One region of the Planococcus sp. ANT_H30 genome, then DNA from elsewhere that is predicted to be linked to it. Evidence: riboswitches for the same ligand, from Rfam matches in the RefSeq annotation. Region 1 holds a riboswitch; the other holds the start of a gene.
What was found. Region 1 has a riboswitch for S-adenosylmethionine ahead of FQ085_RS15455 (bifunctional homocysteine S-methyltransferase/methylenetetrahydrofolate reductase). Riboswitches for the same ligand answer to the same signal wherever they lie in the genome.

Region 1 (7,705 bases):
AGCTTAGGCTGTAACGCTTTAGCAGTTGACTGATCGGGCTCTACTCCAGGCTTTTTAAAAATTTCAATGATTTCGAGTGCTTGTTCTTTTTGGAGAAGCTTCAGCATCACGACTTTATCGTTATCGACAGGCGTAGTGATGGTCACTAACGTATTCGCTAAAGGATGCAATTTATAATATTTCTTTGTGACACCTGAAACTGTTTCATCACGGATATCGTTAATTCTACATAGGCCATGTGTGGAATAAATGATGTGATCTCCAATGGTAAACATTTTTTTCCTCCTAAAATGTATCTCAACTAATTCTAGTATAGCACACATGCTTTAAATCGTAAACTTAGTTGACAATTAAAGAAAGGGGCCTGGGGAAAAAGAGATGTATTCGTTACTTTTCCTTCTTTATTGAAGCTCGTGCAGACATAATACTGTCACAAAAAAGGGATTAAAGCATAAAGAAGTAGGGAATAAAGGGGAAAGCCTGTTCGTAGATTGTCGAAGTGGAGGTAACAAGAGATGAAGAGTATAGAAGAAGCAAAGCGTTTGATTATCGCCGAAAAACTGAAACACTATAATGAACGTCTGGCAGATATGGAGCGAGATTTGCAGTTTTTCTATGAAGAGTCGACGAACGATAAAGAATCTTTGGACATTATTCAAGATATGAAAGAGAAAGTCGAACAATTAAAAGAAGTAAAAAATAAAGAAAACCACGAGACAGTGTTCTAATCCTGTCTTTTTTGCTGTCTTCGCGTAAGTGCGATGACCCGGGGATTATGTGCTATCATTAGAATTGAATCGACTTCGGATAACGACGATAATGAGCAAGCTACAGGAGGAAGAAAAGATGGATAATAACGATTTATTGATCAGACTGCGTTATGCACTAGATATAAAAAACAGGGATATGGTCGAAATTTTCAAATTGGGTGGTATAGAACTTAGCAAAGATGAAGTATTAAAAGTGCTGACAAAAACCCCAGATAGCGAAGAGGAAGAGGAAGATCGTATTTGGATTGACCGGGAAGAAGAAGACTATATTAAAGCAGAAGACGCTCTATTTGAATCTTTTTTAAATGGATTTATCGTTTTCAAAAGAGGACGTCAAGAGCCCAAACCTGGGCAAACTGAAGTTTCTGCAGTGACCAATGAACGTTCTAACAACTTACTGCTGAAAAAAGTGAAAATTGCTTTACAGCTAACGAGTGAAGACATGTTGGAGATTTGGGATTTAGCTGGAGTTACGGTAACAAAAGGTGAACTTGGAGCGTTACTCCGAAAAGTTGGCCATAAAAATTACAAAGAATGCGGCGATCGCTATGCACGCAACTTCTTAAAAGGATTAGCAATCAGATTCAGAAAATAAAAAAAGCGTGTCTACGAGTCAGCGTTACTGATTTGTGGATAGGTTTTTTTTATTTTCGTAGACTGGATAGCTTAGAAGCAGACTTTCTTCATGGATAAAAAGAACTATCCCTTTCGTGTGAAAATGATATGATAGAAAGAAGAAATCATAGATGGGTGCAAAGGGGATAGCAGGATGAATTGGTTGCCGAAGAGAAAAAATAAAGTGGCGGCTTTTTGGGAATGGTTTGCAGACAATAAAGAGGTCTATAGTCGCTTGGATGAGTCGAGTAGAAGCAAACTATTAAATCAATTGGAAAAGAAATTGCACAAGGTTAACAAACATTTGGCGTTTGAACTTAGTGAACGTTTAATTAACGACAAACGACAATTCATCATCAGTGCGGACGGCATGGTTGAGGCATTTGATGACGTCATTGATCTAGTTGGTCAGGCTCCAGAATTTGAACCGTTTACGATTATCGCCTTTCGCCAGCGACAAGACGAAGAGGTATCGATCGAGTATGGCGATATTAAATTAGCATGGGAAGACATCTTTTGTACTTTTGAAAAAGATAACGCCAACGACGAAGTGAATTTAATTCTTTACATTAAAGGTTTTACTGAAGAAAATGAAGATGAATTTATCTCGGCTTCTTTTATTCTATTGGATACAGTTATCGGGGAATACAATGCTGGCATGCGCATTGGAGAAATTGAATTTATTAGTTACGAAGGACAAGCAGACGCTCGGCCGGTAAAGGATTTGCAAAGTCTTTTTTAAAGAAGAAGAAGACAGTATACTTATAGAAAAACCTGTCGGAAGTTTTTAATCCAGATAGGTTTTTTGAGTCGCAAGCGAGCTGATGAAGTGGCAGCGGTGTTAGGGTTTTGCCCAAGTGTCTTGGCTAAACCAAGTGCATACATAACTGGATTCTGATCGGCCAGAGAAGCCTAGAACATTTTCATAATATACATAAAGGTGCCATTGTTTTTGATCGAACATTTTCCAAGTGACTGTATGTTACTGTCCTTATGAATAAGCATGTAACTCTTCTGCTGATTTACTTACTGATCCAGTATTTACTGAAATGGTTTGTACAATAAATAAACAGATGTAGAGATGAGAAAGAATAGGGGGGGCGGCGAAAAACCGTTAACAGCTTCTAAAGAATAAAAGGATTCTGTTTTTAAAGAAACTCACAGAAAGTTCATTTTTTTCTAACAAAATATATTGACCTGACCAATAGATACCTGTACTATACTAAGAATACTAAAACTGAATAGTGAATCTTTATCGAGAGAAGTTGAGGGACTGGCCCTATGACGCTTCAGCAACCAGCCGAAAGGTCAGGTGCTAAATCCAGCAGGCAAGAGATTGCCTGACAGATGAAAAGGAACGAGTTTGATATCGTAAAGCCTTCTTTTTCATGGAGGCTTTTTTTGTATATATAGGGGGTTGAGTAGATGGGTTTATTAGATGAACTGAAGACGAAAATTTTGACGGCGGACGGTGGCATGGGAACCTTGCTGTATTCGTATGGCATTGAGTATTGCAACGAGGAATTGAATTTACAGCGCCCGGAAGTGATCGAAAAGATTCATCAAGACTATATCAGAGCTGGAGCAGATATCATTCAAACCAATACGTACGGGGCTAATGCACTCAAACTTGCTCGTTACGGATTAGATGAACAAGTTGCAGACATCAACAAAGCTGCTATTGAAATTGCGAAACGCGCAGCAGCACCGGGTGGTCAATTTGTCTTTGGAACGATTGGCGGCATTCGCGGAATTCGTAAAAGTGACGCCACCTTGCAGGAAATCATTGCGATGGTCGACCAGCAAGCGAGTCAGTTGCTTGCGGGCGATCCCGACGGCCTACTACTCGAAACTTATTACGATTTTGAAGAATTAGCAGCAACTGTTAAACATTTGAAAGGCATCACAGACACCCCATTGATTGCACAAGTATCGATGCATGACCCGGGTATTTTGCAAAACGGCATGTCATTGAATGACGCTTTGCACCAACTAGAATCACTTGGAGCAGACATTGTTGGTGTCAATTGTCGTCTAGGACCGCATCATACAATTCAAGCTTTTGAAGAAGTAACCTTACCCGAAAAAGCTTTTCTTTCTGCATACCCAAATGCTAGCCTGCTTGACGTAGAAGATGGGCGGATTGTTTACGAATCAGAAGCAGATTATTTCGGACGTGCTGCTTTATTGTTAAGACAAAAAGGCGTTCGCTTGATTGGCGGTTGCTGTGGTACAACACCAAAGCATATTGAAGCCGTGAAAAAACACCTCGGTAAGTTACCGCCGATTTTTTATAAAGAAGTAACCAAAAGAAAGCCGATTGTCATTCGAGAGGCCGAAGCGCTAGAAGTAAAGCCGCTTCACGAAAAAGCGAAAACACAACGAACGATTATTGTGGAGCTCGATACGCCACGTCATTTGGACGTCACAAAATTTCTTGAAGGCTCTGTCGCTTTACATGAAGAAGGTGTGGATGCTGTCACCATGGCCGATAATTCATTAGCGTCGCCGCGCATTAGTAATATGGCGATGGGCTCGATTCTCAAGCACACAGAAAAAATTCGGCCGCTCGCTCATATTACGTGTCGCGACCGTAACTTAATTGGTTTGCAGTCACATTTGATGGGACTCGATGCACTCGGTATGCACGACATTCTCGCTGTCACGGGCGATCCGACCAAAGTTGGAGATTTCCCAGGAGCGACAAGCGTTTATGACGTGTCCAGTATGGAATTGATTCAATTGATCAAAAAACTAAATGAAGGCATTTCGTTTTCTGGTAAACCGCTACGGAAAAAAGCTAATTTCTCTGTCGCTGCAGCGTTCAATCCGAATGTTCGCGTGCTTGACCGAGCCGTAGCAAGACTTGAGAAGAAAATTGAAAGCGGAGCGGATTATTTTATTTCGCAGCCCGTATACACAAAAGAAAAAATCGTTGAAATGTACGAAGCGACAAAGCATTTGAATACGCCCATTTTTATTGGGGTAATGCCGTTGACTAGTATTCGCAGTGCTGAATTTTTGCATCATGAAGTGCCGGGTATCAAGTTGTCAGAAGACGCACTTGAACGCATGCGTGCATGTGGAGATAACAAGGACCGTGCAACAGCGGAAGGCATTCAAATCGCTAAAGAATTGATTGACACAGCAGCAGAGCTATTCAACGGTATTTACTTGATCACACCGTTTGTCCGTTACGACATGACCGTGGAATTGATTCGGTATATTCGACAACTAGATCAACAGAAAGAGAGCGATCGCAGCCATGTCCAAACATCTTATTGAACAACAGCTTGAAAAAAGAATCTTAATTATCGACGGAGCGATGGGGACGATGATTCAAAATGCCGATCTGTCACCTGAAGAATTTGGCGGAGAAGAATTTGACGGCTGCAATGAATACTTGAACATTGTCCGACCGGATGTTATTCAAAATATCCATACGGCTTATCTTGAAGCTGGAGCCGATATTCTTTGCACCAATACATTTGGAGGTACACCGATTGTTTTGGACGAATACGGAATCGGTGACCAAGCGGCGGATATTAATAGACGCGCAGTCGAAATTGCGAAACGAGCGGCTGCTGAATTTTCCACCCCGGAATGGCCTCGTTTTGTGGCAGGTGCGATTGGACCGACAACGAAAACTTTGTCTGTAACGGGTGGCGTCACATTTGATGTCATGCTGGAAAATTTTCACGTGCAAGCCAAGGCACTTGTTGAAGGCGGAGCAGATCTCATCTTGCTCGAGACCAGTCAAGACATGTTGAATGTGAAAGCGGCGACAATTGGCATTAAACAAGCTTTTGAAGAAACGGGAATCGAATTGCCGATTATGGTGTCCGGAACGATTGAACCGATGGGAACGACACTTGCCGGTCAAAGCATTGAAGCGTTTTACATTTCCATTGAACATGTCAAGCCGCTATCCGTCGGGTTAAACTGTGCAACAGGTCCAGAATTTATGACAGACCATATTCGTTCGCTGTCAGAGCTGTCGGACGGCTATGTTAGTTGTTACCCAAATGCAGGCTTGCCAGATGAAGACGGTCATTATCACGAAACACCCGAATCACTTGCGAAAAAATTAAAAGGTTTTGCAGATAAAGGGTGGCTGAACGTCGTCGGTGGTTGTTGCGGGACCACACCGGAACATATTAAAGCAGTGCGTTTGGCTATGGACGGATTGCCACCGAGAAAACCAGACCCTGTTGAGCGCGGTCATGTCGTGTCTGGAATTGAGCCTTTGCAATACGACGAAACGATGCGTCCTTTGTTTATCGGAGAGCGGACGAATGTTATTGGTTCTCGTAAATTTAAACGATTAATAGTCGATGGCCAATTTGAAGAAGCATCTGAAATTGCTCGCGCACAGGTGAAAAACGGAGCACACGTTATTGATATTTGTTTAGCAAATCCGGATCGTGACGAAGTTGAAGACATGACAAAATTCATGAAAGAAGTCGTCAAAAAAGTAAAAGTACCGCTCGTTATCGATTCTACAGACGAAGAAGTGATTGAAGTCGCATTGAAATTTTCACAAGGAAAAGCGATTATCAACTCAATTAATCTAGAAGACGGAGAAGAGCGTTTTGATGCGGTGATGCCACTCGTGAAAAAATATGGTGCGGCAGTCGTTGTGGGTACAATCGACGAAGTTGGGATGGCGGTCACGCGTGAGCGTAAGTTGGAAATAGCCGAACGGTCATATGACTTGCTGGTCAATAAATGGGGGCTAGCACCGGAAGACATCATTTTTGATCCACTGGTATTCCCAGTCGGTACGGGCGATCAGCAATACATTGGTTCTGCAGTAGAAACGATTGAAGGTATTCGGTTAATTAAAGAAAAACTGCCACGCGCATTGACGATTTTAGGTGTTAGTAACGTTTCATTCGGCTTACCACCGGTTGGTCGTGAAGTGTTAAATGCCGTGTATTTGTACCATTGCACGCAGGCAGGTTTGGACTATGCCATCGTCAATACGGAAAAGTTAGAGCGTTATGCATCCATTCCAAAACAGGAAATCGATATGGCTAATGAATTGCTGTTTACGACAACAGATGAAACTTTAGCTGACTTTACGGCTTTTTACCGCGATAAGAAAAAAGAAAAAACAGAAGATGATATTCCGAAAACAGTACCAGATCGACTCGCTTACTATATTATAGAAGGAACAAAAGAAGGGTTGATTCCAGATTTGGAAAAAGCACTAGAGATGTATGATGAACCGCTTGATGTCATTAATGGACCGTTGATGAAAGGTATGGCGGAAGTAGGGCGCTTGTTTAATGACAACCAATTAATTGTTGCGGAAGTGCTGCAAAGTGCAGGCGTCATGAAAGCAGCCGTGTCATTTCTTGAGCAGTTTATGGAGAAAAAAGAAGACGATTCTGGAAAAGGGAAAATCGTTTTGGCTACTGTTAAAGGCGATGTTCATGACATCGGTAAAAACTTAGTGGAAATTATCTTAAGCAATAACGGCTTTAAAGTGATTGATGTTGGGATTAAAGTGACGCCGGCTACCTTGATCGAAGTAATTCGAAAAGAAAAACCAGATATGATTGGCTTGTCGGGGTTACTCGTTAAGTCGGCGAAGCAAATGGTCATCACCGCGCAAGACTTTAAAGAAGCGGGCATTGATGTACCCATTTTAGTGGGCGGGGCGGCATTGTCGAGACGCTTTACCGAAACCAAAATTTCAGCGGAATACGACGGGCCGGTCATTTACGCGAAAGATGCGATGCAAGGATTAGACCTAGCAAATCGGCTGCAAAGCGGTGCAGGAAAAGCAGAGTTGCTGCTAGAGTTGGATGCACAACAAGAAAAACGCCAAGCCTCTGAAGCAGTGCGAGCAGCAAAGCCCGCTGTTGCCGTTGCTGAAAAACCAGTGAAAACGGTACGCGAAGATGTTACGGTTTACGTGCCGAACGATTTGCGTCGTCACGTATTGAAAGAGTATTCTGTGGCTCATTTGTATCCATACGTCAATATGCGCACGTTGATTGGTCATCACCTTGGATTAAAAGGCTATAACGATAATACGTTAGCGAAAGGCGATCCGCGTGCTATTCAGCTTCATGAACTGACGACCGAGTTTTTAGGATCAGGACTGTTAAAACCATCAGGGCTGTATCAATTTTTCCCAGCTCAAAGTGACGGAGACGATGTCATCGTTTATGACCCTGCTGATGGCAAAACAGAAATCGAACGATTTACATTTCCACGCCAATCCGCGTTACCATTCTTATGCTTGTCCGATTACTTAAAATCAGTCGACAGTGGCGAAATGGATTACGTGGCCTTTATGCAAGTAACTG
Region 2 (7,705 bases), on a different contig from region 1:
AACGCAGCCAGCTGTGCACTAAATCCACTCGATCCGAGTAGCCAAAGCGGAATCTTTATATTAGTACCAGGGTACGCCCGAACACGTCCGACAGGGTTAGCTGAAAAGTAATTTTCTAACTCCGCAACTTGCTGGGGAAAATCATCTCCGCTGCTATTCAAATTCCGACGTAACGCATGCGCAGTAGCTTGATCACTACCAGGTGCACGCCCTAGACCTAAATCAATGCGTCCAGGATAAATAGTTTCCAATGTACCAAATTGCTCTGCTATAACAAGCGGTGCATGATTCGGTAGCATAACTCCACCTGAACCTACACGAATCGACTCTGTTGCGCCTGCAATATGTCCAATAAGGACAGATGTCGCAGAACTGCCGATACCCGGCATATTATGATGTTCAGCTAGCCAATAGCGATTAAACCCCAATCGCTCCACATGCTGTGCCAACTCCACACTATTTTTAAAGGTCTGCGCTGTTTCTGCACCTTCGTTTATCGGTGCTAAATCAAGCACCGCCAATGGGATATTTTCAAATTTCTTAATGTGCATAATTACGTTCACTCCTATTCTCTTCCATTGTAGCGATGTTTATCTGAACCGTCCCTTTTTTTGCTCAAGCTATGAAAAGTGAAAGTGCCTCGTCAGCTCTGACAGGCATAAGACAGACCAGCAGTGTGGCGTTCTTTGCCACGCAGCTGGGTTGACTTATGTCCCGAAGAGCTAGGCACTTGCAACTGGACACCGAAAAGCGCAAGCTGCCATGTAGATTCGACGGGCATAAGACGCTCTGGCGAAGTGGCATGTTTTCAGCCACACAGCCGGAGTGGCTTATGACCCGAGAATCTGGCAGCTGGAGCTGGACAACATGAAAAGTGAAAGTGCCTCGTCAGCTCTGACAGGCATAAGACAGACCAGCAGTGTGGCGTTCTTTGCCACGCAGCTGGGTTGACTTATGTCCCGAAGAGCTAGGCACTTGCAACTGGACACCGAAAAGCGCAAGCTACCATGTAGATTCGACGGGCATAAGACGCTCTGGTGAAGTGGCATGTTTTCAGCCACACAGCCGGAGTGGCTTATGACCCGAGAATCTGGCAGCTGGAGCTGGACAACATGAAAAGTGAAAGTGCCTCGTCAGCTCTGACAGGCATAAGACAGACCAGCAGTGTGGTGTTCTTTGCCACGCAGCTGGGTTGACTTATGTCCCGAAGAGCTAGGCACTTGCAACTGGACACCGAAAAGCGCAAGCTGCCATGTAGATTCGACGGGCATAAGACGCTCTGGCGAAGTGGCGTGTTTTCAGCCACACAGCCGGAGTGGCTTATGACCCGAGAATCTGGCAGCTGGAGCTGGACAACATGAAAAGTGAAAGTGCCTCGTCAGCTCTGACAGGCATAAGACAGATCAGCAGTGTGGCGTTCTTTGCCACGCAGCTGGGTTGACTTATGTCCCGAAGAGCTAGGCACTTGCAACTGGACACCGAAAAGCGCAAGCTGCCATGTAGATTCGACGGGCATAAAGAAATTTTTCTTTTCCTATCCTCCCTTTACTAATCAAGCTAGTTGCCTACCCACTTCTTATATTTGCATTATTTAAAATTCAACACTTGCTTTCTTTCATTAATTGATTTATGATTAGGAACATCTAAACAGAAACACTAAACTTAATAAGATATTTCTTATCTAGAGAGACGGAGGGATTTGGCCCTGTGAAGTCTCAGCAACCAGTCTGACGAAGACTACGGTGCTAATTCCAATAGGCTTCTGCCTAACAGATGAGAAGAATGCATTTCCGGACAGGGGCTTTTCTTCTTTATGAAGAAAAGCCCCTGTTTTCTTATTGAGAGGATGAGTAACATGACAAAACACAGCTTGGAAACTTTATTAGTTCAATTAGGCAATCACAGCGATCCCACAACAGGAGCCGTTAATCCGCCCATTTACTTGTCGACAGCCTACGAACATCAAGGACTTGGCCAATCAACTGGCTATGATTATACGCGCACGAAAAACCCGACTCGCTCTGTTCTGGAAGAAGGATTTGCAGAACTTGAAGGCGCAGATGCTGCATTTGCTTGCAGTTCTGGAATGGCAGCTATTCAACTCGTTTTGTCTCTTTTTCGTCCAGGTGATGAATTGTTAGTACCGGAAGATATTTATGGTGGAACATACCGCCTATTAGATCACTTTGCATCAGCTTATAATATTCACCCCAACTACGCCGAGTTCAAAGATGTCCAAGACACAGAACAAAAAATAACCATTCATACACGTGCACTTTTTATTGAAACGCCCACCAATCCACTGATGCAAGAAATTGATCTCGTTGCTTATGCCGCATTGGCTAAAAAGCATAAGCTTCTATTAATCGTCGATAATACATTTTTAACGCCATTCTTCCAACAGCCCCTATTACTGGGTGCAGACATTGTTATCCATAGTGCAACGAAATATATTGGTGGTCATAATGATGTTTTAGCTGGACTTGTTGCCGCTAAAGGCGATCGCATTTGCGAAAAACTGGCAACATTCCATAACTCGGTTGGTGCCGTTTTGTCCCCTTTTGACTCTTGGTTACTGGTTCGCGGATTAAAGACATTGCCTTTACGGATGCGACAGCATGACGCAAACGCGAAAACCATTGCTGAGTTCTTGTCTCAGCAGTCGTCTGTGTCTGATGTGTTGTATCCTGGAAAAGGCGGCATGTTGTCCTTCCGTTTGCAAAAAGAAGAATGGATAGCTCCTTTTCTTGAACACATTAAACTCATCACCTTTGCGGAAAGTCTTGGCGGTGTTGAAAGTTTTATTACTTACCCCGCCACCCAAACTCATGCAGACATGCCTTTTGAAGAACGGACGAAACGTGGCGTTTGCAATCGGTTATTGCGATTTTCAGTCGGGGTGGAACTTGCTGAAGATTTAATTGCTGATTTAGCACAAGCGTTTTCAGAACTAAATAAGGAGGTAGTTGAATATGACCGATCGCATTGAAACGAAGTTTATTCACTCTACTGGAGTCGACCCACAAACTGGAGCTGTCAATGTACCTATCTATTTATCTTCCACTTTCCACCAACAAAGCCTGGATTCGTTTGGACCGTTTGATTATAGCCGTTCTGGAAACCCCACTCGCCTAGCGTTAGAAGAAACCATCGCTAAGCTAGAAGGAGGCAAGCGTGGGTTCGCCTTTTCTTCAGGGATGGCTGCTATTTCCTCTGCTTTTATGCTGTTGTCTTCAGGTGACCATGTCTTAGTGTCAGAAGACGTTTACGGCGGAACTTATCGTTTTATCACGGAAATTTTGGACAAATTCAATATCGAATATACCTTTGTGAATATGACGGACTTAAACGAAATGGCTAATGCCATCCAGCCAAATACAAAAGTGATTTACTTGGAAACGCCATCAAATCCTGTTATGAATATTACGGATATTGAAATCGCTGCAAAACTAGCGAAAGCCAATAACTGTTTAACGTTTGTTGACAACACCTTTATGACACCGCTTTACCAGAATCCACTGGAGCTTGGTGCAGATATCGTTCTTCACAGTGCAACGAAATTTCTGTCAGGTCATAGCGACGTCATCGCAGGTCTTGCTGTGACCAAAGATGAAGAACTTGGAAACCGTTTGGGCTTTATCCAAAACACGTTTGGCTCTGTTCTAGGAGCTCAAGATTCTTACCTGTTAATCCAAGGCATAAAAACTTTAGGCGCTCGGTTAGGCCAGTCATCTCAATCGGCTCGCGTTATTGCTGAATACTTGCAGAACCATCCGTTAATTGAAGAAGTATACTACCCCGGATTTTCGTTCCATCCTGGAAACCCAATTCACGAACGCCAAGCTACAAATGCAGGAGCGGTTCTATCATTTCGTTTAGCTGATAAAAAATCCGTTCGTATATTTGTCGAACATCTGAGAATTCCGGTGTTTGCAGTTAGTTTAGGCGCAGTCGAATCGATTTTGTCCTATCCTGCAACGATGTCTCATGGCTCAATGCCTCCAGAAGAACGCGAAAAACGTGGAATCACCGACGGCTTGCTACGTTTTTCTGTCGGCTTAGAACATTGTGATGATTTGGTGCAAGATCTAAACCAAGCACTATTACAAGTAGCCCGTCGAAAAGGATTAAGCATCGCAAATTAAAGTTCCTTCTATAGAAAGAACTTTTGTTCTAAGAAACCCTCTTGCCTCATCTGGCAAGAGGGTTTCTTATGAATAGAGAACTCGATTTATCTTGCAATCCTCTATCAAATTCTTCTTGGCTTTAAGCTATCTCTTGTTTTTCGCTCATTTCCATTTCTGCAACAACAGGGAATCGCAAATGAATAATGATTGGTAATTACTCACTCATTTTTTAGACACAATTATTAAAAAAACAAGAGATTCTATTGATAATGATTGACATTCTCAATTGGAACTTTATAATTGATGATGAGAATGATTTTCATTTGAAATCTCAATTACACATTAAGGGGAGAGACATCCATGAACAAACTTTTTTATCTGGTTATCGCTTTATTAGTTCTTGTTTTAGCTGCATGCGGAAGCAATGATGCATCCGAACCGGCAACAGATGCACCTGAAGAAACAGCTGAAAGCAAAGAAGTTAATTTATATACGGCAAGACATTACGATGTAGATGATGAATTATACAAAAAGTTTGAAGAAGAAACGGGTATTAAAGTAAATCTAATTAAAGGTGACGCAGATGAGTTGCTTGAGCGCATTAAGCGTGAAGGAGATGGCACTGAAGCTGATTTATTCTTGACTGCAGATGCTGGACGTTTATACCGTGCTAAAGAAGATGGCTTGCTACAGTCCGTATCAAGTGACATACTAGACGAACAAATTCCTGAAAAATTCCAAGACACAGACCAAATGTGGTATGGCTTAACAAAACGTGCACGTGTACTTGTCTACAACAAAGAAACTGTAAAACCTGAAGAATTATCTACTTATGAAGCTTTGACAGAAGACGAGTGGAATGGCCGTGTATTGATTCGTGGCTCTGAAAATATTTACAATCAATCGCTACTTGCTTCGTTTATTGAAATAGAGGGTGAAGAAAAAGCGAAAGAATGGGCTGCAGGCCTAGTAAATAATTTCGCACGTGATCCTGAAGGCGGAGATCGGGACCAAGCTAAAGCAATCGCTGCTGGAGTTGGCGACGTTGCTATTATGAACAGCTATTATTTTGGACAAATGTTGAACTCTGAAGATCCTGCTGAAGTAGAAGTAGCAGAAGGACTTGGATTGTTCTTCCCGAACCAAGATACGACTGGTACTCACGTGAACGTTAGTGGTGCGGGTGTTGTGAAAACAGCTAAAAACAAAGAAAATGCTATAAAACTTCTTGAATTCCTTTCTGCACCTGAAGCACAAGGAACGTTTGCAGAAACAAATTACGAATACCCAGTAAATGAAAAAGTCGAACCTTCTGAGTTACTAACATCATGGGGTGAATTTAAAGAACAGGACATTCCGCTTTCTGCTTTAGGAGACAATAATGCGAAATCAATTCTGATCTTTAATGAAGTCGGCTGGAAATAATGAATATGCTGTGCCCTTGCTGTATGTTTACAGCAAGGGATTTCTGGCGATTGGAGAAGGTGGCTTAACCATGCAAAGAAGATTAGCTAATATAAATATTTGGACGGTTGCAGCCATCGTCATTATCGCTGCATTGTTTTTACCGAATTTAACAATTGTGACAGGTCTTTTCACCCCCTCTAACGAGAACTGGGCACATATGAAAGAATTTGTCCTTTGGTCGTTTGTAAAAAACTCCTTAATACTCGTTGTAGCCACCGCTGCTTCAACAATTTTTATCGGTCTAAGCTTAGCTTGGCTGATTGCCCAGTATCAGTTCCCTTTCCGACGATTTTTAAAATGGGCACTGATTCTCCCCCTCTCAATCCCACCTTTTATTGGGGCCTACACGTACCACGGGATTTTTAATTATACGGGTGTGATTCAGACAACACTCCGTGAGCGCTTTGATATGGAACTAAATCCAGCATATTTTGACATCATGAACTTGCCAGGTGCTATTTTCATTTACACGGTTTTCTTGTATCCCTATGTTTACACCATCACACAAGTTTTTTTGGCACAGCAGTCGGCTTCACTCATTGAAAGTACACGATTACTTGGGAAAGGCCCATGGCGAACGTTTTTTCAAGTAGTCGTCCCAATATCGCGGATTTCGATTATCGCAGGTGCTAGTTTGGTCGTCTTAGAAGTGTTGAATGATTATGGTGTAGTGAAATACTATGGTATCCAAACCTTCACAACAGCGATTTTTCAAACTTGGTTTGGCTTAGGCGACATCGAAACATCTATTAAACTAGCCGCTTCTTTAATGGGATTTGTCATTGTTATTCTGCTGATTGAAAAAATTCTGCGCGGCAGACGTCAATATAGCTACGCTTCTACAAAAGTCAGACCGCTGCCACTTGTTAAATTAACCGGTTGGAAAGCTTTTGCTGCTGCTAGTTATGGCTTCGCTATTTTGGCTTTAGGTTTTTTCATCCCGGTTGCGCAATTGATCGACTGGACCATTTTAACTTTTGGAACCATTCCATTAGATGAATTTATGTCCTATATAAGAAATTCTGTTTTCGTAGCCGGATTCAGCGCTGCAGTCATTATCGTTTTCGCATTGATTGTCGGCAATTTTGCCCGCCTCGTTCATGGCAGACTTGCTAAATTATTGCCCAAACTAACAGTTTTAGGTTATTCTATTCCAGGAGCTGTTATTGCAGTTGCCGTAGTAACTGCTTTTGTTTCATTAGATGAATTTTTAGCACCACTATATAAACTAGTTGGCATGAACACGACACTTGTACTTAGCGTGAGCATCATCTTGCTCGTCACAGCTTACATCATCCGATTTTTCGCCATTGGCTACAGTTCCATTGAAACGGGTTACGACAAAATCGGCACCGACTTCCAAGATGCTTCTCGCCTTCTTGGAGCCGGACTGACAAGAACCTTTTTTAAGGTAGACATGCCAATGATGAAAGGTGCCATCATTAGTGGATTTATTCTCGTATTCATTGACGTATTAAAAGAAATTCCATTGACTTTAATTTTGAGACCCTTTAATTTCGATACACTTTCTACAAAAGCTTTCCAATATGCCAGCGACGAAAAAATCATGGAAGCATCTCAAGCTTCTTTGCTGATTGTTGGTATTAGTGCCTTAGCAATTGTGGTCTTTTATAAGTTTTTGGAAAAGGAGTTGGATTAATATGTTCGTAACCATTGAAAATCTTTGCTTTTCTTACCCAAATACAAAAGCTGTAGCACTTGATAATTTCTCTTTAGAGATTGAAAAAGGAGAGGTCATTTCCATCCTTGGGCGAAGCGGTAGTGGAAAAAGCACTGTCCTTCGCTTACTTGCAGGGCTTGAAAATCCTTCAGTTGGAAAAGTGACGATTCAAGATCAAGTTCTTTGTGATCAACATACTTTCGTTCAACCTGAAAAACGTGGCATCGGCATGGTATTCCAAGATTATGCACTTTTCCCTCATATGACGGTTGCCGATAACATTTTATTTGGACTGTTCCGCATGAAAAAAGCGGCCAAGCAAAAGCGGCTCCAAGAAGTCTTGGAACTCGTGGAATTACAGGGTTATGAAAAACGTTATCCGCACCAATTAAGTGGTGGACAGCAGCAGCGTGTTGCGATTGCTAGAGCG

Region 2: another riboswitch for S-adenosylmethionine. It lies ahead of FQ085_RS02540 (methionine biosynthesis PLP-dependent protein); the one in region 1 lies ahead of FQ085_RS15455 (bifunctional homocysteine S-methyltransferase/methylenetetrahydrofolate reductase).

What each region holds. Positions count from the first base shown of each region.
Region 1 covers NZ_VOBJ01000009.1:85,624-93,328, reverse strand. Annotated here, with positions in the region: gene FQ085_RS15475 (CarD family transcriptional regulator) at 1-275, opposite strand, end outside; gene FQ085_RS15470 (hypothetical protein) at 516-728, shown strand; gene FQ085_RS15465 (YehS family protein) at 847-1,365, shown strand; gene FQ085_RS15460 (hypothetical protein) at 1,540-2,127, shown strand; SAM riboswitch class I at 2,635-2,739, shown strand; gene FQ085_RS15455 (bifunctional homocysteine S-methyltransferase/methylenetetrahydrofolate reductase) at 2,811-4,670, shown strand; gene metH (methionine synthase) at 4,651-7,705, shown strand, end outside.
Region 2 covers NZ_VOBJ01000001.1:512,875-520,579, forward strand. Annotated here, with positions in the region: gene FQ085_RS02535 (LLM class flavin-dependent oxidoreductase) at 1-551, opposite strand, end outside; SAM riboswitch class I at 1,675-1,780, shown strand; gene FQ085_RS02540 (methionine biosynthesis PLP-dependent protein) at 1,856-2,989, shown strand; gene metC (cystathionine beta-lyase) at 2,973-4,145, shown strand; gene FQ085_RS02550 (Fe(3+) ABC transporter substrate-binding protein) at 4,488-5,552, shown strand; gene FQ085_RS02555 (ABC transporter permease) at 5,623-7,254, shown strand; gene FQ085_RS02560 (ABC transporter ATP-binding protein) at 7,256-7,705, shown strand, end outside.